2 regions of the Brevundimonas sp. UBA7507 genome follow, and region 1 is predicted to be linked to the other one. Evidence: predicted binding sites of a transcription regulator. Region 1 holds the regulator's gene; the other holds the start of a gene.
What was found. Region 1 encodes LexA, which represses DNA repair genes until DNA is damaged. Its sites were predicted from a motif close to ATGTTCNCNANNTGTTCT; they were not measured.

Region 1 (14,842 bases):
GGAAGGCCCTATTTTTCCGAATCCTACGCCCTCTTCTTCGGCAAAAACCTTAAGTTCGGCTTCCAGGGCGAAGACGTCCCAGCTCTGGAAAAGACCTAGCCGTTCACGCAGTCGTGAAATTCGCTGACCGCTTTCGCCTTGCAGCAAACCGGCCGATTTCTCGTTCAACGCGAGCGGACGCGCCTGCAACACGAATGCCGTTTGATCGGCCAGTTCGGGGATGGTCTTGGCGCGATCCTTGACGAAAGGCATGGCCCGCAGAAGCCGCTCCTCGTCGTCCGGCTGCAACGCGCGGCCGCGCGCCAGATGGGCGTCCAGGGTCAGTTTGGCCAGGCGATCGTCGTCGGCCAGGCGCAGCCAGTGGGCGTTGACGTGGGCCAGCTTGTCGAAGTCCAGGCGGGCAGGGGCCTTGTTGACGCCGGTCAGGTCGAACCAGGCCAGCGCCTGCTCGTCGCTGAACAGTTCGTCATCGCCGTGCGCCCAACCCAGGCGGGCCAGATAGTTGCGCATGGCCTCGGGCAGATAGCCCATGTCTGCGTATTCGTGCACCGCCTGGGCGCCGTGGCGCTTGGACAGCTTGGCGCCGTCCGGGCCGTGGATCAGCGGGATGTGGGCGAAGGTCGGTCGCGTCCAGCCAAGCGCGTCGTAGATCAGGCTCTGGCGGGCGGCGTTGTTCAGGTGATCGTCGCCGCGGATGACGTGGGTCACGCCCATGTCGTGGTCGTCCACCACCACGGCCAGATTGTAGGTCGGCGCCCCGTCCGAGCGCAGGATGACCAGGTCGTCCAGCGATGCCGATTCCCAGCGCACGGTTCCCTGCACGGCGTCATCGACCGCGACGGCCTGATCCAGCGGACGGCGGAAGCGCACCGTGTGCGGCTTGGTCAGATCGTCGACGCTCGGCTCCCGGTCGCGCCAGGGCGAGACGAAGTCGCGGCCTTCAGCCTTGGCCTGGTCGCGCAGGGCCGTGGTCTCGTCGGCGGTCAGGAAGTCGCGATAGGCGTGGCCGGTCGCCAGCAGTTCATTGACCACGTCGCGGTGGCGGTCGGCGCGGGCGAACTGGAAGACCGGCTCTTCGTCGCCGAACAGTTCGAGCCAGGACAGGCCGTCGAAGATGGCCTTCACCGCCTCGTCGGTCGAACGTTCGCGGTCGGTGTCCTCGATGCGGATCAGGAATTTGCCGCCGCGTCCCTTGGCGTACAGCCAATTGAATAACGCAGTTCTCGCCCCGCCGATATGCAGGTAGCCTGTGGGCGAGGGGGCGAAGCGGGTGACGACGGTCGAGGAAGGGGAGGTCATAGAGGCAGGGTCCATAGGGCAGGGTCTTATACGCCCGCCCGTGGGGAAGCGAACCCTTGTGGCCCGGTTAATTGACAGTCTTCGCGATGACGTGCGGGCGCAGGCGGATCGCTGGCCCTTGTGGTCGTCCGTCTGTTTCGGCGCAGGGTGCGCCGCCTATTTCGTGCTGAAGGATGAGCCGGAGACGTGGCCGCTGGCGGCGGCGGCCTTCGTGCTGCTCTGCATATGGATCGTCGGGCGGGCGCGGGGCTTGCCGCGTTGGGGGACTCTGCTTCTGTTGATGCTGGCCTGCTTCGGCGGCGGGCTGGCGGTCGCCAAACTGAGGGCCGAGGCCGTGGCGGCGCCGATCGCGCCTGCGGACATGAAGCCTACGCAGCTTGAAGGCTGGGTCATGGATGTAGAGTCGCCGGGCCAGAACGGCGCCCGCGTCGTCGTGGCGCCGGTGAAGGTGCGCGGACTGGCGCCTGAGGCGACGCCCGAGCGATTGCGGGTCACGGTGAAGGGGACGCCGCCGCCGCCCGGCGCGGCGATCCGCGTCTTCGGCATCCTGAATCCGCCGCCGCCGCCCGCTAGCCCCGGCGCCTATGACTTCGGCCGCAACGCCTATTTTCAGGGCATGGGCGGGACGCTGTTCGCCCTGGGACCGACGCGCGCCGCCGATCTGGCGCCGCCGCCTTGGCGGGTGCGGATGGCGATGAAGGTCAACGCCGTGCGCTACGCCCTGGCCGAGCGGATCGTGGCGCGGCTGGGCGAGCGGACCGGCGGGGTGGCGGCGGCCATGACTACGGGGCACGAGACCTGGATCCAGAGCCCGGACCTGGACGCCATGCGGGATTCGGGACTGGCGCACATCCTGTCGATCTCGGGCCTGCACATGGCGGTCGTGGGGGGCTTCGTCTTCTTCGCGGCGCGCCTGCTGGTCGCGGCCTGGCCGTGGCTGGCGTTGCGCGTGTCAGGCAAGAAGGTCGCGGCGATCGCGGGCCTGATCGCCGTCGGGACGTATCTGGTGATCTCAGGCGCGCCGCCGCCGGCCGAGCGAGCGGCGGTCACGGCCTCCATCGCCTTTCTGGCGGTATTGGCGGACCGGCAGGCCGTGACGATGCGGGCGCTGGCGGCAGCGGCCTTCGTCGTTTTGTTGCTGCGGCCCGAGGCCGTGGTGACGCCGGGGTTCCAGATGTCCTTCGCAGCGACAGCGGCCTTGGTGGCGCTGGTCGAGGTCTGGCCGCGCCGCATCCGAGAGTTCGCCGCGCCCTGGCCCATCGTCGCCGTGCAACGGTTCGGCAGTTGGCTGCTGGCCGCCTGCGCCGCTAGCCTGGTGGCGGGCATGGCGACGGGACCGTTCGCCATGCAGCATTTCAATCGCACGGCCGTCTATGGACTGATCGCCAATCTGGCGACGGCGCCGCTGGCGGACTTCATCATGATGCCCGCGCTGGCGCTGGGCGCGGCGCTGGAGCCGTTGGGCCTGGGCGCGCCCTTCCTGTGGCTGGCGGGCAAGTCGGTGGATGTCATGCTGGCGATCGGTCACTGGGCGGCGGGTCTGCCCGGCGCGGTTCAGGCGATCCCCAGCGCCCCGGCGGAGGCGCTGCCGGTCGCCTTCCTGGGCATACTGTTCATGTGCCTGTGGCGCGGACGGTGGCGCTGGCTGGGCCTGCCGTTTGCGGCGGCGGTGCTGATCTGGCCACGCCCGGTGCCGCCGGATGTCTGGATCGGCGACGGCGGAGCGAATGCGGCGTATCGGCAGGGGAAGCAGGCGGTCGTGATGCGGCCCGCGGTGCGCCAGTTCGCCAGCGATCTGTGGTCCCGGCGGCGGGGGCTGGAAGCGGTGGGGCGACCGGGCGAAGGCTGGACCTGCAAGCGGTCCTTCTGCGCGCCGGAGGGCGAGGAAGGCGCGCTGGCCCTGTGGTGGGGCAAGGCGTCGCCTAGCGAGCCGCAGATGGATCAGATGTGCCGCAGCGCCGAGGTGGTCAGCGTACGAGCCGTGGTCGCGGTCCTGCCGCCTTCATGCGAGGGGCGGCTGGTGCTGGACGGCGCGGATCATGCGCACGGCGATTCGGTGGAGCTGTGGCGGGATGAAGCCGGCGGCTGGCGCGCCCTGTGGGCGGCGGAGGTGCGGGGGCGGCGGCCGTGGAGCGGGGGCGGTTCGGAGTAGGCGCCTGCCCTAAATACCCGCTCATCCCGGCGGAGGCCGGGATCCAGTGCTTTGGCTTCAAGCGGGGCCGTTTGAAATCTGCGCGTGCTCTTGGCTTCCTCTGACCAGCGATAGCGCGTGTGGCTCTTATCTGGATCCCGGCGGAGGCCGGGATGAGCGGGGATGGGGGAGAGCCCCCTCAGTGATACCGGCGCAGCAGGCCGACCAGCTTGCCTTGAACCTCGACCTGATCTGGGCCGAAGATGCGGGTCTCATAGGCGCTGTTGGCGGGCTCGAGCGCGATGGACTGGCCCTTCTTGCGCAGGCGCTTCAGCGTGGCTTCCTCGCCTTCGACCAGGGCGACGACGATCTCGCCGGAGGAGGCGTTCTCCACCCGCTTGATGATGACGGTGTCGCCGTCGAGGATGCCGGCCTCGATCATGGAGTCGCCTTCGATCTCGAGCAGGTAGTGCTCGCCCGCGCCCAGCATGGCTTCGGGGACGGGCAGGCGCTCGCGTTCGTGCTGGATGGCGGCGATGGGGGTGCCGGCGGCGATCTTGCCCAGCAGGGGCAGGTCGCGCACGTCGTTGGCGGCCTCGGCGACGGCGGGGCGAGGGTTCAGGCCGCCGCCCTGGATCACGTCGGGCTTGAAGGGTGCGCGTCCCTTGGCCGGCGCGGCGGTCGTCGCCTGCTCCGGCAGCTTCACCACCTCCAGTGCGCGGGCGCGGTGGGCGAGGCGGCGGATGAAGCCGCGTTCCTCCAGCGCCGTGATCAGGCGGTGGATGCCCGACTTGGACGCCAGATCCAGCGCCTCCTTCATCTCGTCGAAGGACGGCGAAACGCCCGTCTCCCGGATGCGCTCATGAATGAACATCAGGAGTTCGTGCTGTTTCTTCGTGAGCATGGCGCAGAATCCAGAACAAGGCGTGAACCGTTGGTGATGTTCTGTAAGTGTTCTGGTTAAAAGTCAACTAACGCCACGCTGAACCCCGCGCCCGCCGCATGACGGGCGCGGGGACGGGTTTTTATTGCGCCGAGGCGGCCGGGGCGCCGTCCTTGTAGCGCTCGAACCACTCGATGATGGCGTTCATACGGGCCGCGTTCTGGGACGGGCGGACGGCCAGGCTGTGGCCGACGCCGGGGATCTTCACCAGGGCCGTGGGCACGCCGCGCAGTTGCAGGGCGGTGTAGTACTGCTCCGACTCGCTGACGGGGGTGCGATAGTCCTCGTCGCCGACGACGACCATGGTCGGGGTCTTGACGTTGCCTACCAGCGACAGCGGCGACCGGCGCCAGTAGGCTTCCGGGTTCTCCCAAGGATATTCGCCGAACCAGTAGCGGGCGAAGAAGGCCGGATTGTCGGCCGTCAGGACGAAGCTGGCCCAGTCGATGACCGGCTTCTGGACGACGGCCGCCTTGAAGCGGTCGGTCTTGCCGACGATCCAGCTGGTCAGCACGCCGCCGCCCGAACCGCCGGTGACGAACAGCCTGTTCGGGTCGGCGATTCCCTGAGCGATGACGGCGTCGACGCTGCTGATCAGGTCGTCATAGTCGTTCGACGGATAGTTGTGGTGGATCAGGTTGGCGAACTCGTCCCCATAGGAGGTCGAGCCGCGCGGGTTGACCGACAGCACCGCATAGCCCGCAGCAGCGAACAGCTGGTTGTCGGTGGCGAAGTGCGGGCCGTAGGCGGCGAACGGGCCGCCGTGGATCTCCAGCACCAGCGGATAGCGCTGGCCCTCGACATAGTCGGCCGGCAGCGTCAGCCAGCTTTCGATCGCGCGTTGATCGTGGGAGGAGGCGACCTGGATGCGGCGCACCTCGCCCAGGCGGCGGGCGCTGAGGAAGTCGGCGTTCAGGCGGGTCAGCTGGGTGCTGCGGCCGCCCTTCAGGACGTGGACGTCGGCCGGACGCGCAGGCGTGCCGCGCGTATAGGCGATGGCGCCGTCGTCGGCCACGGTGAAGCCGCCGCCGGTGTAAGGGCGGCCGAAGTCGTCGCCGGTCAGATCCTCGATCAGGGTGGTGACGGCGCCGTCCATCGACACGCGGGCGACCTTGGTGCGGCCCTGGTCGTCATAGGCGACATAGACCGAGCGGCCGTCGTGGCTCCACACCGGGGACTGGACCGACCTGTCGAGGCTCTCGGTCAGGACGCGGCTGTTCGAGCCGTCAGCGTCCATCACATAGAGGCGGGTGTTGTGATAGCCCATCCGCTTGTCGTCATAGCCGAGGTAGGCGATGCGGCGGCCGTCGGGCGAGGCGACGGGGGCGTTGTCCGGCCCGGCGCGGCTGGTCAGCGCCGTCAGGCCGCCGGTCTGGACATCCAGGGCGAAGACTTCGCTGTCGGCGGCTTCGCGCTGCCAGTCGGGGCGACGGTTGGCGCTGAGGTAGAGGGTGCGAGAATCGGCCGACCATGACAGGCCGCCGCCGTGGTGGAAGTCGCCGTGCGTCAACTGGCGCGCGCCGCCGCCCTGAGACCCGACGACGAAGACGTGGCGGAAGCCGGGTTTCAGATAGCCCTGACCGTCGGAGCGGTAGGAGACGCTGTCGATGATCTCCAGCGGCGGCGCCCACTGGGCGCCCTCCGGCTTGACCAGCGGCGAACCGATCTTGGGCTTTTCGCCGGGAACCAGGACGGAATAGGCCAATTGCTCGCCGTTGGGCGACCAGCTGACGCTGGACGGGGTGTTGGGCAGGTTGGTGACGCGGACCGATTCGCCCGACGCCATCCAGCGCACGAACAATTGCGGCGCGCCGCCCTCGGCGCTGGAGATGTAGGACAGGCGCGTACCATCCGGCGACCAGCGCGGCTGGCGATGCGAACCGGTCGAGGCGATCAGGGGCGAATGACGGCCGGTCTTGACGTCGATCAGCCAGATGGTGGGACGCATCCGGTCGATCATGATGTCGGCCGTCTGGCGGACATAAGCGATCTGCCCGCCGTCCGGGCTGATCTGGGCGTCGGAGGCGACCTCCATGCCGAACAGGTCTTGCGCGGTGAACAGGCCGCGGTCAGCGGTCGGCAGGCTGGGCGCGGCGGCTGTCTGGACGGCGGTTTGCGCCATCGCGGGCGCGTGGGCGCTGAGGATCAGGGCGCAGGCCGCCCAGGCGAACTTGTTCATATGAAACCCCCTCTGGTTTGGAGGGATCATAGAAAGGCGCGAGGGGGCGGCAAGATAGGGAAAGGGCCGCCGGAACGAATCCGGCGGCCCTTTTTCATTCGCGTTCCGAAGAAAAGTCAGAACTTGAAGCTGGCCCGCAGCAGCAGGGTGTAGCGGACGTAGTCTTCCAGCAGTTCGGCGTCGCCGGTGATGGCCAGCATGCCCAGATCGTTGCCGACGTTCAGACGGAAGCCCAGGATCGGACCGCCGCCCTCGATGCTGGCGGGCGTCAGGGTGAAGGCGTCGCCGCCCGAAGCCAGGCGGGCGATGGTGGTCCCGGCGTCGACCGAGAAGTTCTGACGCCAGCCCAGACGGACCTCGGGGCGGATCCAGCCGTCCTTGCCGAAGCCGTAGCCGATGTTCACCGCGGCCACGCCCGAGAAGATGTGACCGTCGCGTTCGTCGATCTTCAGATCGAAGCCGTCGCCGCCGCCCTTTTCGGTGCGGGCGTCTTCGCTCAGCGAGAAGTACTCGACATAGGCTTCGGGACGGATGTTCAGGCGGCCGAAGTGACGCTCGTACGACGCGCCCCCGGCGGCGGCCAGGGTCAGGCCGTGCCAGTCGGACTCGTTCTTCAGATTGATGCCGTCGGCGACCAGTTTGCGCGTGGCGCTGAAGGAGGCGTAGCCGCCGGCCGCGCGCGCCCAGGTCGTCCAGTACTGGCCTTGGGCGCGCCAGTAGAGGCCCAGCTCCAGCAGGTTGGCCGACAGGACTTCTTCAGCCGCCGCTTCGGGGTCTTCCAGATCCGACGAGGTGAAGGCCGCCGTCAGGCCGAAGGCGCCCATGTCGGTCCCGCGCTCGACGCCGCCCGCCAGGCCGAAGCCTTCCGAACGGAAGCCGTAGGTGTCGGTCTTGTCCTTGTCGGCGTAGAAGTTGATCTCCTGCACCCAAGCGCTGGTTTCGCCCGGCGCCGCGGCGGCGTTGCGGCCGGTCAGGGCGCGGGTCACGGCGTCGACGCCGCTGGCCAGCGACAGCAGCGGGCCGCCCGAGTGGTCAGGCAACAGCTGCTGATAGATGTTGAAGAAGCCGTCGCGGTCCGTCTGGTTCAGCATGGCCGCGCGGATCAGCTCATTATCGGCCAGGCCGGCGTAGAGCACGTCATAGGCGGCGGCCTCGGCCTTGATCATGCCGGCCTCTTCCGCCGTGCGGCGACGGGCGTCGACCGTCAGCTTGCCGGCGGCGTCGTCGACGTTGGCCTTGACCACGAAGGCGTAGGGCGAGTTGGACTGAAGCGCGTCCTGGTCGATGGCGCCGACGTTCAGGTCGCCCGCCTCGATGATGGTGAAGGACGTCGGATCCTGGATCAGGGAGTTGAAGCGAACGCCCAGACCCGCGCCGTCGGCCAGGTCGGCGCTGCCGCTGACCTTGAAGCCGCCGTTGGCATTGTTGGCGGGGTCCAGGGTGACGATCAGATTGCCCTCGGCGCCGACGTTCAGGTCGCTGACCTGAAGCTGCCCCGTGTGGCGCGCATCCAGAGTGCCCTTGGAGACGTCGATGTCCAGTTGGCCGTCGCCGTTGGACAGCTTGCCGGTCACCACGGCGCCGCCGCTGATGGACAGGCGGTCGGCGCCGGTTCCGAAGGAGATGTCGCCGGTCACCGTGCCGTTGCGGATGTCCAGCACATCGGCGCCCGAACCCAGGCGGATGTCGCCGCGGATGGCGGGTTCATTGGCGTCGGGCACGCCGTCCTTGTCGGCGTCCGGCAGCTTATGGTCGGGAATGACCACGCCGTCCTGCACCAGGGTGACGCCGGTGCTGTTGGCGCTGACGTCCACGGCGATGGCCGACCCGGTCTGAGCCACGTCCTTTTCAGGGTTGGCGACCGCCAGAATCCTGCCGGTGTTGTTGATCGAAGTCAGCGTGCCTGATTCATCGCGCACGGCGACGGCGTCGCTCTTGGAGCCGTTCACGCCCGCCGACAGGGTGCCGGAGTTGCTGAGCGAAGAGACGTTGGCGCCTTGAGTGATCAGCACGCCCGCGGCCACATTGGCCTCGGAACCCGCCGAGACGCTCTGAATCGTGCCGGAGTTGACGATGCTGGGAACCCTCGCGCCCGCGCCGACCAGCACGCCGGTGCTGTCGCCGGTGTTCGCCGTGGCGGTGATCGTGCCCTGGTTCTTCAGGCCGCCGGCCAGGCTGACCGTCTGGCCCGTGCCGCCGATCTGAACGGCGGCGGCGTCGACGTTCTTGTAAACGCCGGCGGCCTCGATGGCGCCGCGGTTGATCAGCGCATAGGCGTTGTCGCCGGTTCCGGCCGCGCCCAGTGCGATGGCCTTATCCGTCGAGCCGACCAGCAACGCCGGCGCGCCGCCGAAGGAGCGGATGGAGGCCGTTGTTTCCTGAGCGTCGGGAATGCCGTCGCCGTCGCGGTCGTCGTCCTCGCGGTTCTTCTTGCCGTCGCCGTCGTCGTCCTCGTCGCCGTTTTTGACGCCGTCGCCGTCGTCATCGCCGTCGATGCCGCCGGCCCCATAGGACGGCGCAGTGTCGAACAGAACGCCCTTGGCGACGTCGCCCGCGATGCGGACAGCCGGGCCGCCTTGCAGCAGGTCGTCGGCGTCCAGGTTCTCGAGATAGGTCGCGCCTTCACGGGGTTGGCCGGTCGTCGGCTTGGCCGGCGGCGCCGTGGTGTAGCGATAGCCGGTGCTGGTGACGGCCCCTTGAATCTTGACCGCGCCGTCGACGGCGCCGTCGATGGCGACGCCGACCGCGTTTTCGCCGACGGCGGCGACGCTGCCCAGGAGGGTGACGTCGCCCGTGACGTCGCCGGTCGTATGGATGCCGTAGGTGTCATTGCCGACGACGCTGATCTGGCCCTGGCTGAAGAGGTTGCCGGTCAGCGGGGCCTCGACGGTCAGGGCCGACGAATTGTTGCCCTCGACCTTGATCGAACCGGACGATTCGATGCGGATGTTTCCGACCAGCGGGGCCGAGCCCGTGACGCGGACGCCGTGACGATTCGTGCCGTCGGCGAACGGGCCGTCCAGGTCGCCGTCCTTGTCGTCGTCCTTATACTCCTCGATGGAGTCCGTGATGTTGATGGTGCCGCCGATGGTGACGTCGCCGGTGTTGCCGCCGTTGACCAGGACGCCGGTAGCGCCGTCGGCGGCCTTGAGCATGTCTATCTTGGACCCGGCGTCCAGCTTCACGTCATTGCTGGAATTCAGCGTCACGGCGGCGCCCGAGGTCACGGTGATCGAACCGCCGTTGGCGAGCCGAACGTCGTCGGGAGCGCCGTTGTTGGCGGTCGCGGTGCTGATGGGCGTCGTCCGCCCGTTGGAGATGACCTGTTCAGCCTGAACGCCGGAAGCGACCAGCAGGGGAGCGATCGCAACGGCGCTCGCGAGCAAGATACGCATTCGTAAGAAACCCCTCGTGGTCGCACGCGCAAGGATTGAAGGCGACCCTCCTATCAGGGTCCACGCCCGCATGCCCCAAGTTTCTCGAATTTGAGGCGAATGCAAGACCGGCCGTAGGGAGATCAACCTGAACGGCAGATGAAAAGCGGCGGCGGGCGACTGGAAAGCAGCGGCCTCTTGAGCGTGACGGTTGCAAGCGGTAGGGGCCGAAAAGCACGGGAAGATTAACCGGGCCCGTCGCATCCAAAGCCGGAGCTTTAGCGTTAGCGTGAAGAACGACAGGCAGAAGGTCCACCGCATGAGCACGAGCCATATCGACGTCCAGGAAAGCGAACTGAGGCTGTTTCCCGGCCTGGACGAAGAGGTGGCCGACACCTTGCGGGCGATGAAGGCGGCCGCCGCTGATTCCCGCCCTCGCCTGGTCGACACCACTATGCTGTTTGCGCCGCGCTCCGGCGGGGTGAAGCGCTATCTGCTGTCGAAGAAGACTTGGCTGGAGGCCAATCGGCCGGGCGTGGCGCACAATCTTGTCGTGCCGGGCGCGGGGTATAAGGCGGAGCCGGACGGCGTCGTTCGTCTTCAGGCGCCCAAGCTGCCGTTCGGCGACGGCTATCGCTGGCCCAGTTCCGTGCGCCGCTGGGGCGCCTGGGTGTCGTCGCTCAACCCCTCGCTGATCGAGGCGGGCGACCCCTATACGCCGGGTCAGGGCGCGCTGGAGGCGGGCCAGAGGGTCGGCTGCCCGGTTGTCGGCTTCTGCCACTCGGACCCGGCGGCGCTGGCGGCGCTGCATTTCGGCGAATGGGCCAAGAAGCCGGTCGAGAAGCGCTGGGCCAAGCTGTTCTCGCAATTCGATCGGGTCGTCTCTCCCAGCCGATTCATCGCTCAGCGCCTGGAAGAGGCGGGCGTGGGCGACATTGTGATTCGTCCCCTGGGCGTCGAGGTCGACACCTTCCACCCGGATCGCCGGGATCGCGACTGGCTGTTGAAGCGGCTGGGACTGGGCGCCGACGCCCGACTGCTGTGCTTCGCCGGGCGTCCGGCCAAGGAAAAGAATGTCGGCGTCCTGATCGACGCGGTGCAGCGGCTGGGCGCGCCCTATCATCTGGTGCTGGTCGGCGCGGGGGCGGGGATGCCGCCCGAGGATCGGGTCATCTCCCTGCCGTATGAGAAGGATCCGCGCGCCGTGGCCCGCATCATCGCCAGCTGCGACGCCTTCGTGCACGCCAACGACAAAGAGCCGTTCGGCCTGATCGTGCTGGAGGCCATGGCCTGCGGCCGGGCCGTGGTCGGCGTCAATGCGGGCGGCGTCGCCGAGACGGTGGACGAGAGCGTGGGCCAGTTGGCCGCCTCGGCTGATCCGGTCGATTACGCCGAGGCCATTGAGGCCCTGTTCGCGCGCGACGTGGAGGCTCTGGGCCAGGCGGCGCGGGTCAAGGCGGTCGAGCAGTTCGCCTGGAACCGCGTGTTCGAGGATCTGACCATGCTTTACGGCGAACTGACCGGGAAGGCCGCGTTCGTCACGCCGCAAGAGGCGCTTCCGATCAACTAACCGTCTGCTGTCGCCGCCCTCGGGCTCGTCCCGAGGGCTTGAGGCCGGACATGGCGGAACAGACGCGCGAAAGCTGCGTCTGCGATCAATCTCGATTTTCTGAGAGAGGAGAGGGAAGGGCTGTGCGCCACTCCCTCAGATCCCTGAGAGGAGTGGCGCGAGTGACGGGGCTCGAACCCGCGACCTCCGGCGTGACAGGCCGGCACTCTAACCAACTGAGCTACACCCGCGTTCCCGTCCGAAGCGCTGTGCGCCGCGGCGAGGGGCGTCGTTTAGGCGGGGCCGCGCCGCACGTCAAGCGACGCGGCTGTGGATAAATCAAATCATCTCGCCGAGGGGGCTGCGGCGGCCTGCGGCGGGGCTACGGGACCGGCGATTCCGCCGTCTGCGGGCAGTTGCGACGCCGTGGCGGGCGGCGGCGGTTCGTAGTGGACGCCCACGCCCGGCCCCAGCGGCAGATCCAGCGCCACCCAGGACGCCACCATGATCAGGCCTGCGATCAGGAAGGCGCCGGCGTAGGGCAGCATGGTCGCCATCAGCGAGCCCAGGCCGAACTTCGGATCCCAGCGCTGGGCGAAGGTCAGGATCAGCGGGAAGTAGCTCATCAGCGGCGTGGCGATGTTGGTGACGGAATCACCCATGCGATAGGCGGCGGTCGTCATCTCGGGGCTGATGCCCAACAGCATGAACATGGGCACCACGATGGGCGCCAGGGCCGACCACTTGGCCGAGGCCGAGCCGATGAACAGGTCGAAGATGCAGGACACCAGCACCACCACGATCAGCAGTAGCGGCGTCGGCAGGGCCAGTTCGCGCAGGGAGGCCGCCGCATTGACCGCCAGGATCGGCCCCAGACCCGACCAGTTGAACATGGCGACGAAGTGGGCGGCGAAGAAGGCCAGGACGATATAGGGGGCCAGTTGGCTGATCCCCTCGCGCATCATGCGAACCAGATCGTGGTGGGTCTTGATCGAGCCTGAGCCTGCGCCGAAGGCCGCGCCCGCCATGAAGAAGGTCAGGGCGAAGAAGGCGACCAGAGAGCGGTACAGGGGATTGAAGCGCTGCTCCGGCTCGGCGTCGGCGTCGACGAAAGGCGAGCCGGGCAGGAAGGTCACGGTCGCCCAGACGGCGATCATGGCCAGGATGGTCAGGCCCGCCCAGGCCAGGCCGCGCTTTTCAGCGGCGGTGAGGGGCGTCTTCTCCTCGGCGGCGACCGGGGCGGCGTTGTGCGGAATCCAGGCGCCCAGGCGCGGCTCGATCACCCGATCGGTCAGGAACCAGACGATGGGGGTGAAGACGAACACCACCCCGACGATGAAGAACCAGTTGCCGGCGATGCTGACGGCGTAGGACGGATCGATCAGGTGGGCGGCGGGCTCGGTGATGCCCAGGATCAGGGCGTCGCTGGCGCCGGGGAACAGATTGCCCGCATAGCCGCCCGAGACGGCGGCGAAGCCGGCGGCCAGACCGGCCAGCGGGTGACGGCCCGCTGCGGCGAAGATGACGGCGGCCAGCGGAATCACCACGACATAGGAGGCGTCCGAGGCGTGGTGCGACACCATGCCGGTGATCACCACGATCGGCGTCAGGATGAAGCGCGGCGCGTTCAGCAGCGCGCCTCGGATCGCCGTGGAGAACAGGCCTGTCCGTTCGGCCACCGAGGCGCCGTAGATGATGGTGATGACGATCCCCAGCGGCGGAAAGTCGGCCAGGGTGCGCGGCATGCCGATGAAAAGCCGCTCCAGATTGGCGGGCGACAGCAGGCTTTGCGCCTGCAGCACCTCGCCCGTCACCGGATTGACCGCGGACCAGCCCAGGCCCGCGCCGACCAGGCTCAAGGCCACCAGGCCCAGGATCAGCCATAGGAATAGGAAAACAGGATCTGGCAGCCGATTGCCGATGCGTTCGATTGAGTTCAGCAGGCGGGCGGCCAGGTTCATGCGCAAGCTCTCGGCTGTGTTGAAGGCGATGACGCATTTCGCGGATCAACGGCATAGGAGGCAATCATGCGGCCTGCGGCAAATCGCCCAAAAAACTGCGAACCGTTCGCAATAAAAAACCTTTGCCGACATGGGTTTGAACCCTGGCGAGGTTGGGTCTAAGAAGCCCCGAATCCGCCCCCTACCTCCCGGCGGGCGAGGCAGCTCGAATGAACGAATTTCTTCTAGAATATCTTCCGATCGTCGTTTTCCTGGGCATCGCCATCGTGCTCGGCGCCGGCTTCATGCTGGCGGCCTGGGTGCTGGCCCCCAAGAACCCCGACACCGAGAAGCTCTCGGCTTATGAGTGCGGCTTCAACGCCTTTGACGACGCGCGCATGAAGTTCGACGTGCGGTTCTATCTGGTGTCGATCCTCTTCATCATCTTCGACCTTGAAATCGCCTTCCTGTTCCCGTGGGCTGTGTCGATGTTCCACCTGTCGCACGGCGGCATGGTCTTCGCCTTCTGGTCGATGATGGTCTTCCTGGGCGTCCTGACGGTCGGCTTCATCTACGAATGGAAGAAGGGAGCCCTGGAATGGCAGTGATCGCCCCCTCCAGTCCTCTGGTCCCCGCCGGCTCGGCTGCGCGTTCGACCGTCGAGGGCTATGATCCCAAGATCCACGACAAGTTCTTCGAGTCCGTCAATACGGAGCTGGGCGAGCGCGGCTTCCTGACGACCTCGCTGGACGACGTCATCACCTGGGCCCGCACGGGTTCGCTGATGTGGATGTCGTTCGGTCTGGCCTGCTGCGCCGTCGAGATGATCCACCTGTCGATGCCGCGCTTCGACCTGGAGCGTTTCGGCACCGCCCCGCGCGGTTCGCCGCGCCAGTCGGACCTGATGATCGTCGCCGGCACCCTGACCAACAAGATGGCTCCGGCCCTGCGCAAGGTCTATGACCAGATGCCGGACCCCCGCTACGTCATCTCGATGGGCAGCTGCGCCAACGGCGGCGGCTATTACCACTACAGCTACAGCGTCGTGCGCGGCTGTGATCGCGTGGTGCCGGTGGACGTTTACGTTCCGGGCTGCCCGCCGACCGCCGAGGCCCTGCTGTACGGCATCCTGCAACTGCAGAAGAAGATCCGCCGCACGGGGACCATCGAGCGATGAGCGAACTGGTGCGCGTTGCGGAGCGCGAATCCGCCCTGACGCCTCTGGGCACGGAGATGGTCGCGGCGCTCGGCGTCGAGGCTGTGGTGGCCTATGGCGAACTGACCCTGATCGCCCAGCGAGAGAAGATCGTCGAGGTCATGACGGCCCTGCGCGATCAGTTCGGCTTCCAGCAGTGCATGGATGTATGCGGCGCCGACTACCCCGACCGCGCCGATCGGTTCGAGGTCGTCTATCACCTGCTGTCGCT
Region 2 (14,842 bases), on a different contig from region 1:
CAGGCCATGTTCTGACCGTCAAGGTCGAGGACGTCAGTCGCGCAGACGCCCCCGCCCGCGTCGTCGCCGAGACCACTCAGCGCCTGGACGGTCGCGGCCCGCCCTACGCCGTCACCCTGTCGGTGCCGAACGACAAGATCGACAGCCGCATGGAATACGCCGCCCGCGCCGAGATCCGCGATCCCTCGGGCGCACTGCGCTTCACCACGGACACGCGCCATTCGGTGCTGACGCGCGGCGCCTCGAACAGCGCCGACATCGTCATGGTGGGCGTGCGCTAAGCCTTGAGCGGCCTCGCCAAACGATCGGTGCTGCTGTCCGGCCACGCCACCTCGGTGGCGTTGGAGCCTGAGTTCTGGGCCGTGCTGGACGCCATCGCAGCCGAACTGGCGCTCAGCCGGTCCGGCCTGCTGATCCGCATCGACGCCTGGCGGGGCCGCCGCCCCCTGGCCTCCGCCTGCCGAATCCTGGCCCTGCAGTGGACGGGCGGCGACCGCAGTTTCGCAGAAGAGAAAACGCCATGAGCGACGCTCGCGTCGACAACAATCGCCTGATTCCCGCCGCCGTCTTCGGCGGACTGGTGGCCGTGGGCCTGATCGGCGGCGGCGCCCTGATCGGTCAGGGCGTGGTCAACGCCCGCGCAGGCGACCGCTCCGTCACCGTGCGTGGCCTGGCGGAAAAGGACGTGAAGGCGGATCTGGCCGTCCTGCCGATCCGTTTCACCACTTCGGGCGACGTTCTGTCCGAGGTGCAGGCGCGCATCGACGGCGATCTGGCCATCGTGCGCCAGTTTCTGAAGGCCCAGGGCTATCCAGACGACGCCGTGGACCTGGGCCAGTTGGGCGTGGCCGACACCCGCTCGCGCGAATACGCCAGCCAGACCGGCGGGCCGCGTTTCATCCTGACCCAGACCGTCATCGTGCGCACCACGGACGTCGACCGGGTCCAGACCACCACTCGTAACCTGAACGATCTGGTGCGGCAGGGCGTGGTGTTGCAGGACTTCAACGGCCCCTCCTACATCTTCACCAAGCTGAACGACGTGCGCCCGGCCATGATCGCCGAGGCCACCGCCGCCGCCCGCAGCGGCGCTGAACAGTTCGCCAAGGATTCCGGCGCGCCGCTGGGGCCGATCAAGACGGCGGGACAGGGGTCGTTCGAAATCCTGTCGCGCGACGGCACGGGCGACGAAGCCGGCACGCCGAACAAGAAAGTCCGGGTCGTCACGACGATCAGCTATCGACTGAAATAGGCCCGCGCCAATGCGCCCGCCTGGTCAGAGGTCCGCCAGATAGGCCGCCAGCACGACGGCGTCGTTGTGCTCTTCGTCCCTGGCCCCATAGACCAGGGTCGCCGGGCCATCGGCCAGCGCGGCCTTCAGTTCGGATACGACATCGCCGTTGGCCTCCAACTCCGCGCGATAGCGGTGCTGGAACTCCGTCCATTTCGCCGGATCATGGCCGAACCACTGCCGCAGCTCCGTCGTCGGCGCGATCTGCTTGAGCCATAGGTCCACGCGGGCCCTGTCCTTGCTGAGACCACGCGGCCAGAGGCGGTCGACCAGGATGCGCGTCCCATCCGCATCGGACGGCGGTTCATAGACGCGCTTCAAGGCGACCTTCACGGCATTAGCCGCCCTGCGGTTCGGGTGCAGCCACCTGCGGCGGTTCAGAGGGGCGCGGCAGTTCAGGCGGCGCCGGGCGGTCCGGAACCTCAGGCAGGCGCGGCGTCGGCACATTGATGTCTACGTTTAATTCGGGCGTTGACGGCGCCGGCGCCCTTCCTCCGGCGAAGACGAACCAGGCGATCACCGCCACGGCGACGAGAAGGCCCCCGACGATGAAGGCCAGACCCGCCCCGCCGCCCTTTCGCGGCGCTGGGGCGTTGTTGACGGTGGTCTGATGGACGACGCGCTCAGGCGGGATATTGGGATCGGTCATGGCGCGGCCTCAGTCGCCGCCCGGCGCAGCCGGCGCCGAGACTTCAGGCAGCTTGACCTCGACATCGACATTCTTGGTGTCAGGCGTCCCGCCTCGGCCCAGAAGGAACCAGGCCAGGACGGCCACCACCACGACCAGACCGCCGACGATGAAGGCGAGACCGGCATTGCCGCCGCCGCTTGAGTTCTCCGCCATTAGATATCCCTTCCCATTGCTGACCCTGTCGTGTGCGAAAACGGCGCTCTGGCTGCACGGTTCCGGAAACAGCTTGCGCGATTAGACCTGACTTTGGCCGCTGTGCTGCTTATGTTCTCCCTTCAGATTCCGACGGGGCGACCGCCCCAGACGCCGCCCGAGTGCTTGCCCCTGTGACCGACCTGCCCGCCCCCCGCATTTCCGACCTCGCCCGCGCCCAGACTCCGCAAGGGACGGCGGCCGACTATCTGTCGGGTCTGAACCCCGAGCAACGCGAGGCGGTGGAGACGACCGAGGGGCCGGTGCTGGTGCTGGCGGGCGCGGGCACGGGCAAGACGCGCGTCCTGACCACGCGACTGGCGCATATTCTGGCGACGGGCCGGGCCAAGCCGTGGGAGCTGCTGGTCGTCACCTTCACCAACAAGGCCGCGCGCGAGATGCGCGAGCGGATCGGCCATCTGATCGGCCCGTCGTCAGAGGGGCTGCGCTGGCTGGGCACCTTCCACTCGGTCGCGGCGCAGATCCTGCGTCGCCATGCGGAACTGGTCGGGCTGAAATCCAGCTTCACCATCCTGGACACCGACGATCAGGAGCGGCTGCTGAAGCAGCTTCTGGAAGCGGCCAACATCGACACCAAGCGGTTCACGCCCAAGTCGCTGGCCCATATGATCGACCACTGGAAGAACCGCGGCTGGACGCCCGACAAGCTGCCGCCGGGCGAGGATTTCGCCAACGGCAAGGGGCCGGCGTTGTACGCCGCCTATCAGGCGCGGCTGGCGACGCTGAACGCCTGCGACTTCGGCGACCTTCTGCTGCACAACATCACCATTCTGTCCAAACATGCTGATCTAGCAGAGGAATATCGCCGTCGGTTCCGCTACATCCTGGTGGACGAATATCAGGACACCAACGTCGCCCAGTATTTGTGGCTGCGGCTGCTGACGTCCTCGACCGGCAACGTCTGCTGCGTCGGCGACGATGATCAGTCGATCTACGGCTGGCGCGGGGCCGAGGTGGACAACATCCTGCGGTTCGAGCGCGACTTCCCCGGCGCCAAGGTCATCCGGCTGGAGCGCAACTATCGCTCGACCAAGCACATCCTCGGCGCCGCCTCGGCCCTGATCGCGGCCAATCAGGACCGGCTGGGCAAGACCCTGTGGACCGAGGACGACAGCGGCGACAAGGTGCGCGTGCGCGGCGTCTGGGACGGCGAGGCCGAGGCCCGCCTGATCGCCGATGAGATCGAAACCGCCCGCAAGCAGGGTATGAATTACAAGGACATAGCCGTTCTTGTTCGCGCGTCATTCCAGATGCGGGCGTTTGAAGAACGCTTCCTGATGCTGGCCATTCCCTATGTCGTCATCGGCGGGCCGCGCTTCTTCGAGCGCGCGGAAATCCGCGACGCCCACGCCTATCTGCGCCTGATCCAGTCCGAGGACGATGATCTGGCGTTCGAGCGCATCGTCAACGTTCCTAAGCGCGGCATCGGCGACACCAGCGTCCAGAAGATCCTGCACATCGCGCGCGAGAACGGCGTCTCAGCCATGCGGGCGGTGCGTCACCTGATCACCACGGACGAACTTCAGGCGCGCACCCGCACGCCGCTGGCCAACTTCGTGCGCGATCTGGACCGCTGGCGCGACCTGATGGCCATGGGCACGCCGCACTGGCAGGTGACGGAGACCCTGCTGGACGAGAGCGGCTACACCGCCATGCAGAAGGCCGACCGCACCAGCGGCCAGACGCGCTTGGACAACCTGAAGGAACTGACCCAGTCGATGCAGCAATTCGAGACGCTGCAGGCCTATCTGGAGCACGTTTCGCTGGTCATGGATCTGGAGCGCCGCGACGAGAACGCCGACGGCTCTGGCTCGGTGCAGATCATGACCCTGCACGGCGCCAAGGGGCTGGAGTTCCCTCTGGTCTTCCTGCCGGGCTGGGAGGAAGGCGTCTTCCCCAGCCAGCGCAGCATCGACGAAAAGGGCGTGAAGGGGCTCGAGGAAGAACGCCGTCTGGCCTACGTCGGCGTCACCCGCGCCAAGCAGGACGCGCGCATCAGCTTCGCCGCCAACCGCATGGTCTATGGCCGCTGGACCTCTCAGCTGCCCAGTCGCTTCGTCGATGAACTGCCCATCGCCCACGTCGAGCCGCAGTCTGACACCGGCTATTACGGCGCCTCGTCCGGCATGAAGGAGGCCAAGAGCCGCTGGGACGACGCCCCCTCCTTCGGCGGCAGCTATTCCAGTCCCGGCTGGAAGCGCGCCCAGACCTATACTGCAAACCAGACGCCCAAGCCCGCCTATGCCCGCCGCGCGGTGATCGAGGGCGAAGGCCGCCTGATCGCCACGGCCGATCCCAAGGCGGCGTCCGGCTGGTCGCGCGGCGACCGGGTCTTCCACCAGAAGTTCGGCTATGGTCAGGTCCGCGCGGTGGAGGGCAACAAGCTGGTCGTGAGTTTCGACAAGGCGGGCGAGAAGAAGGTCATCGACACCTTCGTGGAGAAGGCGTGAGGGGGGCGATCGCCCCTTCACGTCATGATCCCGACGCTCCCACCCTGTGGGAACAGGCGGCGGCAGGCCTGATCCTGGCCCTGTTGTCCGGCGCCCTGCTCGGCCCGATCTTCGCGCCGAACCAGGAAGAGACACCAGTGCTGCGGCTGGTCTGGCCGCCGATCTATCTGGTGATCCTGGGGATGGTCGGGTTTCGCGCGCGGCGAATGGCGGCGGCCTGGCCCGCCTTCATCCCCCTGTTGCTGATGGTCGTCCTGGCGCTGGCGTCCAGCCTGTGGTCCCAAGCGCCGGATGTGACCGAGCGGCGGGTGCTGGCCCTCGGGCTGACCGGGGTCTTCGCCGTCTATCTAGGCGCGGTCTTTCGCGGGATCGCCCTGCCCCGGATGCTGACCGCGACGTTTCTGGCGTTGGGGCTATGCAGCCTGATCGCCGTCTTCGTCTTTCCAGGGTTCGGCGTCCACCATGCGGCCAACGCCGGCCTGTGGCGGGGCGTCTGGTATGAGAAGAACCAGCTGGGCATGGTCATGACGCTCGGCCTGATCGCCGCTTCGGCCCTGCTAGCCGCGCAGACGGACCAGCGTGACCGCCGTCTGGCGCTGGCCGCCCTGGCGGTCTGCACCCTGGCCCTGCTGGGGTCGCAGTCCAAGACCGCCCTGATCATGGCCATGCTGGGCGGCGGCCTGGTTCTGCTGTGTCGGCTGATCCGACGCATGGGGCCGGTGTTCGGCGTCATCGCCGTCTGGTGCATGGGCGCGGCCCTGGTCGGCGGCCTGTGGGCATGGAGCGAGTTCTCCGTCGAAATTCTGGCCCTGTTCGGCAAGGATCCCAGCCTGACCGGCCGCACCGAAATCTGGGACGCCATCGCACGCATGACCGAACGCAAGCCCTGGCTGGGCTACGGCTACAGCGCCTTCTGGCTGCCGGACTCCGAGCCGATGGAGTGGATCCGGCATGAAACGGGCTGGCGCGTGCCGTCCGCTCACCAGGGCTGGCTGGACCTGCGCGCCGAGTTGGGCTGGGCGGGCGTCGGCCTAGTCGGCGCCGTCGTCGCCGTGACCTCGGCGGCCGTTCTGATCCGCCTGACCGGCTTGGGACGGCGCGAGGGATACTGGAGCCTGGCCTGGCTGGCGGCCTTCCTGCTGCTGAGCCTGTCGGAAAGCGTGCTGATGAGACACCAGGATTTGCCGTGGACCCTATTCATGGCGCTGATGGCGCGTAATCTGATCCCGGACCGAGCGCCCTGATCCCTGATCCGCCGAGCTGACGCGGGCCTTGCCCCCGCCCTCTTCGAAGCCTACCAGACCCTGCCCCGAATCGCCGCAAAATGCCCTGATGGACGACCTGTTTTCCAATCTCGACGACGCCGAACCGGCCAAGCCCGCCGCCCCTGCGCCCGCACCCGCTGCGGCGACGCCTCCGGTCGCGCCCCAGCCGGCGCCGGCGCCCGCGCATGAGCCGAAGGTCGAGCTGACGTCCCACGCCAGCGCCGCGACGGCGGCCGCCACCGGCTATTCCGCGTCCTCGATCGAGGTGCTGGAGGGACTTGAGCCTGTTCGCAAGCGCCCCGGCATGTACATCGGCGGCACCGATGAACGCGCCCTGCACCACCTGTTCGCCGAAGTGCTGGACAATGCGATGGACGAAGCCGTCGCCAAGCACGCCAAGCTGATCACCGTCGATCTGGACGCCGAGGGCTATCTGTCGGTGCGCGACGACGGGCGTGGCATCCCGGTCGACCCCCACCCCAAGCACCCCGGCAAGTCGGCGCTGGAAGTCGTCATGACGGTGCTGCACTCGGGCGGCAAATTTTCGGGCAAGGCCTATGAGACCTCGGGCGGCCTGCACGGCGTCGGCGTCTCCGTCGTCAACGCCCTGTCGGAAAGCCTGGACGTCACCGTCTGGCGCGACGGGTTCGAGTGGCGCCAGTCCTTCAGCCGCGGCCATGTGCAGGCGCCGATCCAGCAGGTCGGTCCGTCGAAGAAGAAGGGCACCCTGATCCGGTTCAAGCCGGACGAGCAGATCTTCGGCGTCGGCGCGACCTTCAAGCCCGCGCGCCTGTTCCGCATGACGCGGGCCAAGGCCTATCTGTTCCGCGGCGTCGAGATCCGCTGGACCTGTGCCCCGGAACGCATCACCGACCAGACGCCCGCCCAGGCGACGCTGCACTTCCCCGGCGGTCTGGCCGACGCCCTGGCCGAGCGCGTGGGCGAGCTGGAAACCGTCACCCCCGTCTTCGCCGGGCGCGTCGAGCGCAAGGGCGAGGCCGGCGCCCTGGAATGGGCCGTCACCTGGTCGCCGATCGGCTTCGGCGATGCGGACAGCTTCATCGCCTCCTACTGCAACACCGTCTCGACCCCCGACGGCGGCACGCATGAGGCGGGCTTCCGCGCCGCCCTGGTCAAGGGGCTGAAGGCCTATGGCGAGCTGACCAATGAGAAGCGCGCCGCCCAGATCACAGCCGAGGACGTCATCGCCAATGCGGGCGCCCTGATCTCCATCTTCATCCGTAATCCCGAGTTTCAGGGTCAGACCAAGGACCGCCTGTCCTCGCCCGAGGGCGCGCGTCTGGCCGAGCAGCTGTTGCGCGACCCCTTCGACCACTGGCTGACCGAAAGCCCGAAACAGGCCAACGCCCTGCTCGGCTTCGTCATCGACCGCGCCGAGGACCGCCTGCGTCGCCGCAAGGACAAGGAAGTCCAGCGCGCCGCCGCCACCCGCAAGCTGCGCCTGCCCGGCAAGCTGTCGGACTGCTCACGGCAAGCCGCCGAGGGCACCGAGTTGTTCATCGTCGAAGGCGACTCGGCCGGCGGCTCGGCCAAGCAGGCGCGCGACCGCACGACCCAGGCCATCCTGCCCCTGCGCGGCAAGATCCTGAACGTCGCCTCGGCCACGGCGGACAAGCTGCGCGCCAACGTCGAACTGACCGACCTGATGCTGGCGCTGGGCGTACAGGCGGGCAGCCGCTTCAGCGTCGACGACCTGCGCTATGAGCGCGTGGTCATCATGACCGACGCCGACGTCGACGGCGCTCACATCGCGGCCCTGCTGATCACCTTCTTCTATCGCTCCATGCCGGACCTGATCCGTCAGGGGCGGCTGTATATGGCCCTGCCGCCGCTCTATCGGATTTCGGCCGGGCCGCTGTCGGAATACGCCCGCGACGACGCGCACCGCGACGAACTGCTGGCCACGACCTTCAAGGGCAAGAAGACCGAGATCGGCCGGTTCAAGGGTCTAGGCGAGATGATGGCCTCTCAGCTGAAAGAGACCACCATGGACCCGAAAAAGCGGACTCTGGCCCGCATCGCCCTGCCCGACAGCGAGGAAGAGATCGAGGATCTGGTCGAACGCCTGATGGGCCGCAAGGCTGAGGCCCGCTACAACTTCATCCAGGAAAACGCCCGCTTCGCCCAGGCCGACCTGGACGTCTGACGTCGCGACCCGCCGTCGCCCCCACGGTGACGGCGGGCTGAACCAGCCTAACCGATCATCCGGCCGACTGTGTCGTCCTTCCAGATGAAACGGTGGACCAGCACCATCAGGATGTGGCCCGCGATGGCCGCCAGCAGCACCCAGGCCAGCAGGCCGTGGGCGGCGTTGGCGGGCGCGGTCATCCACGGCGCCTCGACCCAGCCGCCCTCGATCAGGCGCACGCCGAACACGTCCAGCGGCTTGCCCGATCCATACTGCCGCAGCAGAGCCAACGCCGGAACGATCAGAATCAAGGCGTAGAGCGCCAGATGTCCGAGCTTGGCGGCCAGGCCCCAGAAACCGCCGCCGTGCGCCGGGCGCGTCTTCATGTTGTAGAGGCCCCACAGGGCGCGCACCACGATCAGGGTCAGCAGGATGACGCCGATCCCCTTGTGAGTCCCGACCCAGAAGGCTGTGATCGGCGCCTTGCCGACGATCTCCTTCACCGCCATGCCCGCGAACTGCCACGCCAGCAGCAGGGCCACGACCCAATGCAGCCCGCGCGTGACGGCGCCATACCGGAAGCCGTCGTCTCTCCACTGCGTCGCCATGAAGCGCGCCCCCTTTGCTGATAACGAGTCTCAAACACGATTCGAGGCGGAATCCGTCGCCGAATCCCGCCTCGTAAATTGTCGCAGCCGAAGCGCGTTTAAGGCTTAGGGAGCCTTCACGCCGTCGTCGTCGGCCTGGGTGCGCTTGTCATAGACGTGGTCGACGATGCCCCAGGCCTTGGCTTCCTCGGCGGTCATGAAGTGGTCGCGATCCAGGGTGCGCTCGACCTCTTCATAGGTGCGGCCGGTGTGCTGGACGTAGATCTCGTTCAGGCGGCGCTTGGTGGCGATGATGTCCTCGGCGTGGCGCTCGATGTCCGAGGCCGTGCCGCGGAAGCCGCCCGAGGGCTGGTGCACCATGACGCGCGCGTTCGGCAGGGCGATGCGCTGGCCCGCCTCGCCGGCCGTCAGAATCAGCGACCCGGCCGAGGCGGCCATGCCCATGACTACGGTCGAGACCGGCGACTTGATGTACTGCATGGTGTCGTAGATCGCGAGCGCCGAGGTCACCTGACCGCCGGGGCTGTTGATGTACATGCTGATTTCCTTCTTCGGGTTTTCCGATTCCAGGAACAGCAGCTGGGCGCAGATCAGCGAGGCCATGCCGTCCTCGAACGGACCGGTCAGGAAGATGATCCGCTCGCGCAGCAGGCGCGAAAAGATGTCGAACGACCGTTCGCCGCGGCTGGATTGCTCCACCACCATCGGCACCAGGTTGTTGGAGATGTAGTCGATCGGATCGCGCATAGGGTCTCTCGGATTCATGGCGCGCTTGAGTCGCGCCCCTTCACTTCAGCATATCGCGTTCGCTTCCAGCCTACGCAAGACGTAAAGCTCAAAGACAACTGCCTCAGTCAGCTTAACGATCCTGACGCCCTCGAACCACTTCGTCAGCGATACCGCGAGTCTGCGCTTGCAAGGTGAATCGATTGGGCGTCGCCCTATAAAGGGCCGCGAGATAATCTCGATCCCAACGCGTCATCTCAGTAAATTCTGTGGGACGATTAAATAGATTCAGTATGGTATCCTGCCCGGCAAGATCGCCATCCGGATTCACCTGAGCTAAGGCAATAAACGCTACATAGTCGGCCAAGGCGCTCATTCGAACAGCGCTTGTCTTGCTGAAATCTACGATCACAACTACGCGCGCCAGATCGTCACGTACATTAGTGCGGAGACGAGACGCCTCCCGCACAGCGTTTACCGGGTAGTCCTCCCCATCGAGACGCACGGCCAGATCGCCCGTATCGACATTAACCGGAAGGCTGACATGCCACCATCGGACAGGGGCGATTCCCTCCTGAAAACGGTTCAACGCAGCACTTCCTCGGTCGGTAGATCCGCGAGCTGGACGATATCCTCGTGGATCGTCCTTCACCAGAGCTTTAGCCATGCCAGCACCGTCGTCAGTACCGACGACCATCACGTCTACCTTACAGCCAGGCTCGGCGACATCGCCTCCTGCCTCGATGATGCGCAAGGCGATACGATCGATAATCGCCTGGGCATACCGAGGCGCCACATACGCTGTAGCCACACAAACCGGCTTGCTCCAGCGCGCCAGGGGGCGTCCAGCCGGCGGCGCCATATTGCTTTCGATGAAGGTATCGACGCGTGCGCGCAACTGGGCGTCGCGGAGGGTGGCGACCACCTCGACATCTTCAACCTGAACCGTATCGGGGCCAGAAGTCATCTGGGGTTGCGCCTGCGAGAGCTCGGAACCCGTGAGGCCGACCGCAAAGGCCATCATCGTCCAAAACGCCATCAACCTGAATCCTGAATCAAAAAAGGGTCCGCTGAAGCGGACCCTTCCCTTTTGCCGGACCGGCCGGGATAACAACAGTTACCGATCCGTAAGACGAGGCAATCAGCCCTCGTCTTCTTCCTTCAGCAGCTCTTCCTTGGTGATAGCTTCGTCCTTCACCTCGGCGACCGAGACGATCAGGTCGACGACCTTCTCCTCATAGATCGGCGCGCGCAGTTGGGCGGCGGCGTTCGGGTTCTGGCGGTAGAAGTCCAGCACCATCTTTTCCTGACCCGGATAGTTGCGGGCCTCGGCCATGATGGCGTTCGACAGTTCCTGATCCGTCACGCCGACGTTGTTGGCGCGGCCGATCTCGGCCAGGACCAGACCCAGGCGCACGCGGCGCTCGGCGATCTTCTTGTACTCGGCCTTCAGTTCGTCTTCCGACTTCTTGGCGTCGTCTTCCGGCAGCTGGCCGGCGTCCTTGTCGGCCGAAACCTGGGCCCAGATGCCTTCGAACTCAGCGTCCACCATCTTCGGCGGCAGCGGGAAGTCGTGGCCTTCGTCCAGCACGTCCAGCAGGGCGCGCTTCAGCTTGAAGCGGGCAGCGCCGGCGTATTGCTGGTTCAGGTTGGACTTCAGCAGTTCCTTGAGCTGGTCCAGCGACTCCAGGCCGATGCGCTTGGCGAACTCGTCGTCGATCTTGGATTCGACCTCGGCCTTGATGGCCTTGACGGTGACGTCGAAGGTCGCGGCCTTACCGGCCAGGTGCTTGGCCTGGTACTCTTCCGGGAAGGTGACCTCGATGGTCTTCTCTTCACCGACCTTGGCGCCCTTCAGCTGCTCTTCGAAGCCGGGGATGAAGCGGCCCGAGCCGATCACCAGGTCCGCGTCAGTGGCGGCGCCGCCGTCGAAGGCCTCGCCGTCGATCTTGCCCAGGAAGTCGATGGTCAGCTGGTCGCCGTCGGCGGCCTTGACCGTCTTGCCCTTCTTGTCCTCGTAGGACTTGGCCTGCGAGGCCAGTTCCTTCAGCGCCTCGTCCAGATCCTCGTCCGAGGCCTCATAGGTCGGGCGGGTCAGCTTCAGGGTCTTGGGGTCGACCGGGGTGAATTCCGGCATGACTTCCAGCGACATTTCATAGGCCAGATCTTCCTGGCCGGCGATGACCTTGTCCATGTCCGAGGTCAGCTTCATCTCGGCCGGCGCGGCCGGGCGGATCTTCAGCTCTTCCAGGGCGCCCTGGCTGGTTTCGTTCAGCGAGGCGTTGATGATTTCGCCCATGAAGTCACGGCCGAAGGTCTTCTTGACGTGCGAGGCCGGCACCTTGCCCGGACGGAAGCCCTTCAGCTTCATCTGGGGAGCCACTTCCTTGATGCGGGCTTCGAGCTTCTCATTCAGCTCGGCGACTGGAATGGTCACCGCGATCACGCGGCTGAGGCCTTCGTTCGACTTTTCGACGACTTGCATGGTCGGGTATCTGACGCTCTGTGGCGACGCCACGAAGGCGCGCGGTGGATAAAGCAACAGGGCCGCCCCTTTCGGGAGCGGCGCCTCGGAGCCCGCCCTTATGTCGAGAAGGGGCCGAAACGTCAACGCAACGCGGTTCCTTTGTGGGCATCGGCCCGCTATCTGATGGCCCATGAGCCAGCCTTCAGCCCCCATCGGCGTCTTCGTCACGCCCGTTACGCCGCTTCAGCAGAACTGCACGACGGTCTGGTGCACGCAGACGAAGAAGGCCGCCGTCATCGATCCCGGCGGTTCGGTCGACGCCATTCTGGGCGAGGTCGCGCGGCGCGGGCTAACGCTGGACGCCATCTGGATCACCCACGGCCACCTGGACCATGCCGGCGCCGCCGCCGAGATGCAGGAGAAGACCGGCCTCGACATCGTGGGTCCGCACCCTGAGGACCAGTTCTGGATCGATCTGATTCCCACGCAGGGTCAGAAGTACGGCTTGCCCGAAGCGCGCAGCTTCACCCCTACGCGCTGGCTGGACGACGGCGACGTGCTGACGCTGGGCGAGACGACGTGGGAGGTCTTCCACTGTCCCGGCCACACGCCGGGCCATGTGATCTTCTTCAATCGCGAGGCCCGCTTCGCCCAGGTCGGCGACGTGCTGTTTCAGGGTTCGGTCGGGCGCACCGACTTCCCGCGCAGCGATCATCAGGCCCTGCTGACGGCGATCACCACCAAGCTGTGGCCGCTGGGCGATGACGTCACCTTCGTGCCGGGACACGGGCCGCACTCGACCTTCGGGGCCGAGCGAAGGACCAATCCGTTCGTCTCGGATCAGGCGATGAAGGCGGCGCCCATCGCCCGGCCCGCCTCCGGGCCAGCCTAGTTCAGCGCGCGGCCAGAAGGCCGATCAGGACGCCGATACCCAGGGCATAGAGCGTCATGCGGATCGGCTCGTCGCGAATCGCCTCGCAGGCTTCCGAGCCGTGACGGCGCGCCCAGTCGCGCACCTCGGCCGCATCCTCGCGCACCGCCTGACGCAGGGGGCGCGGCCGGGCGCCCGCCGCCAAAATCTCATCGGCGGCCCCTTCAAGGCGGTCGCTGCGCGTCGAGCGGCCCTCAGTGATATCCTCAGGCGAAGGCGCGTTGTCGGCGCGGGCGATCGGGTCGTTGGAAACCGGCATGAGCTGAACTCCTGAATTCTGCACTCAGAGCCTCGATGAACCCGCCGGAATCGTCGCGGTTCCGCCCGCCGGACGACGCACGCAGCCCCCAATTGTCGAACAGGGTTTTAATCCTTTCTCGGAACCTCCGCGCCGGCGCCGGGTTCTCTTGCGCAAGCGCCACCGTCTACGAAAGGAACATCTGAAATGGCCGAAGGTCAGCCCACCCGCGGCTCCGGTGTTTCCAAGCGAGGCTTCGCCTCGATGGACCCGGAACGTCAGCGCGAAATCGCCCGCAAGGGCGGCGCCAGCGTCCCCAGCGAGAAGCGTAGCTTCTCTCAGGATCGCTCCCTCGCGGCCCAGGCCGGACGCAAGGGCGGCGAAGCGTCCCACGGCGCACGGAACAAGTCCGGGCAGGATACGGCGCCGCCGAAGCGCTGATCCTCGTGATCGACTTCAGAACTCTTCGACGGCGTGGGAAACCTCGCCGTTTTTCTTTGTCTGATGAAAGGTTGCGGTCAGCAGGCCAGAAGGGCCAAGGCCACGCGCGGAGCGTCGCTGACCTCGAAGGCCTCGATGCGCCAGCCGGCGGCCTCGGCTAGGGCGCGCACGCGAGCCTCGTCATATTTGCGCGAGTTCTCCGTGTGGATCGTCTCGCCCTGCGTCAAACGGAAGACCAGCTTGCCCAGCCGCACCGTCATGGGGCGAAGGGCCTCCAGATGCATCTCCATCCGCGCTTCAGCTTCATTCCAGACGGCGCGATGAGCAAAGGCGTCCAGGTCGAAGTCCGCGCCCAGGTCGCGATTTGCCCGCTTCAGAACATTCAGATTGAAACGGGCCGTCACCCCCTCGGCGTCGTCATAGGCCGCGATCAGGGTCGAGGGCTCCTTGATCAGATCGACGCCCAGAATGAACAGGGCGTCCGGCCCCAGCATGTCGCGCATGGCGCGCAACAGGGCCTCCGCCGTCTCCGGCGTCAGATTGCCGATGGTCGAGCCGGGGAAGAAGCCGACGCGCCGCCCCTGCCCTGCCTCGGACGGCAGCACGCCCAGATGCTCGAAGTCGCCGACGATCGGCAGCACCTTCAGAGCCGGATAGGCCTGCCTTAGGCGGACCGCCGCTTCTTCCAGCGCCGTGGGACTGATGTCGATGGGAACGTAGGCCGCCAGATCAGGAGCGGCGTCCAACACGATGCGCGTCTTCTCGCTAGCGCCGGAGCCGAGCTCGACCAGCACGGCGTCGGCGCCGAAACGTTCGGCCCAGTACGGGGCGACCCGGCGCAACAGGGCCGCTTCCTGCCGGGTCGGATAGTATTCCGGCAGGCGGGTGATGGCCTCAAACAACTCGGACCCGCGCGCGTCGTAGAACCATTTGGGCGGCAGACTCTTCGGCGATGACGCCAGGCCTGCGACCAGGTCGCGGCGGAAGGCCTCGTGTTCGTCGTCAGTCTCGTCGTATCTGGCGCACTCGCCAGCGTCGGCGGCGAGACGGACGCCTGCGAAGGCCCATCGCTGGTCCGGGTAGAAGAAGTTGCGATAGGTCGGCCGCGCATGTCCCGGCGCCGTGGCGGAGGCGCCGCCGCGCAGCACCATCTGATTGGCCATGAACTTGCCGTTGTACTCGGCCGCCGTGCCCTCGGTCGGACGAAAACCGGGGTAAGGGCCATAGGCGCTGGCGGTCCACTGCCACGCCTCATTGTCCAGGTTGGAGAAGGCGTCGGGGCGGGTGCGGGCGGCGTGCTCCCATTCCGCCTCGGTGGGCAGGCGACGGCCCGACCACCGCGCAAAGGCGTCGGCCTCATAAAAGCTGACAT

Region 2: B3D50_RS09675 (ATP-dependent helicase) is a predicted target of LexA. The motif match lies at 2,236-2,253, and genes of this name have one in related genera.

Annotation. Positions count from the first base shown of each region.
Region 1 is NZ_DLNP01000004.1:65,116-79,957, forward strand. It holds gene gltX (glutamate--tRNA ligase) at 1-1,299, opposite strand, end outside; gene B3D50_RS02620 (ComEC/Rec2 family competence protein) at 1,358-3,451, shown strand; gene lexA (transcriptional repressor LexA) at 3,630-4,334, opposite strand; gene B3D50_RS02630 (S9 family peptidase) at 4,456-6,552, opposite strand; gene B3D50_RS02635 (autotransporter outer membrane beta-barrel domain-containing protein) at 6,669-9,947, opposite strand; gene B3D50_RS02640 (glycosyltransferase) at 10,246-11,496, shown strand; tRNA gene B3D50_RS02645 (tRNA-Asp) at 11,650-11,726, opposite strand; gene B3D50_RS02650 (AbgT family transporter) at 11,820-13,436, opposite strand; gene B3D50_RS02655 (NADH-quinone oxidoreductase subunit A) at 13,646-14,023, shown strand; gene B3D50_RS02660 (NuoB/complex I 20 kDa subunit family protein) at 13,993-14,592, shown strand; gene B3D50_RS02665 (NADH-quinone oxidoreductase subunit C) at 14,589-14,842, shown strand, end outside.
Region 2 is NZ_DLNP01000013.1:449,521-464,362, forward strand. It holds gene B3D50_RS09645 (YbaY family lipoprotein) at 1-281, shown strand, start outside; gene B3D50_RS09650 (ribbon-helix-helix domain-containing protein) at 285-524, shown strand; gene B3D50_RS09655 (SIMPL domain-containing protein) at 521-1,252, shown strand; gene B3D50_RS09660 (DUF488 domain-containing protein) at 1,277-1,624, opposite strand; gene B3D50_RS09665 (hypothetical protein) at 1,629-1,940, opposite strand; gene B3D50_RS09670 (hypothetical protein) at 1,950-2,135, opposite strand; gene B3D50_RS09675 (ATP-dependent helicase) at 2,297-4,645, shown strand; gene B3D50_RS09680 (O-antigen ligase family protein) at 4,642-5,889, shown strand; gene parE (DNA topoisomerase IV subunit B) at 5,978-8,077, shown strand; gene B3D50_RS09690 (cytochrome b) at 8,125-8,667, opposite strand; gene B3D50_RS09695 (ATP-dependent Clp protease proteolytic subunit) at 8,773-9,414, opposite strand; gene B3D50_RS09700 (hypothetical protein) at 9,527-10,432, opposite strand; gene tig (trigger factor) at 10,535-11,878, opposite strand; gene B3D50_RS09710 (MBL fold metallo-hydrolase) at 12,051-12,752, shown strand; gene B3D50_RS09715 (hypothetical protein) at 12,754-13,050, opposite strand; gene B3D50_RS09720 (general stress protein) at 13,237-13,470, shown strand; gene egtB (ergothioneine biosynthesis protein EgtB) at 13,548-14,842, opposite strand, start outside.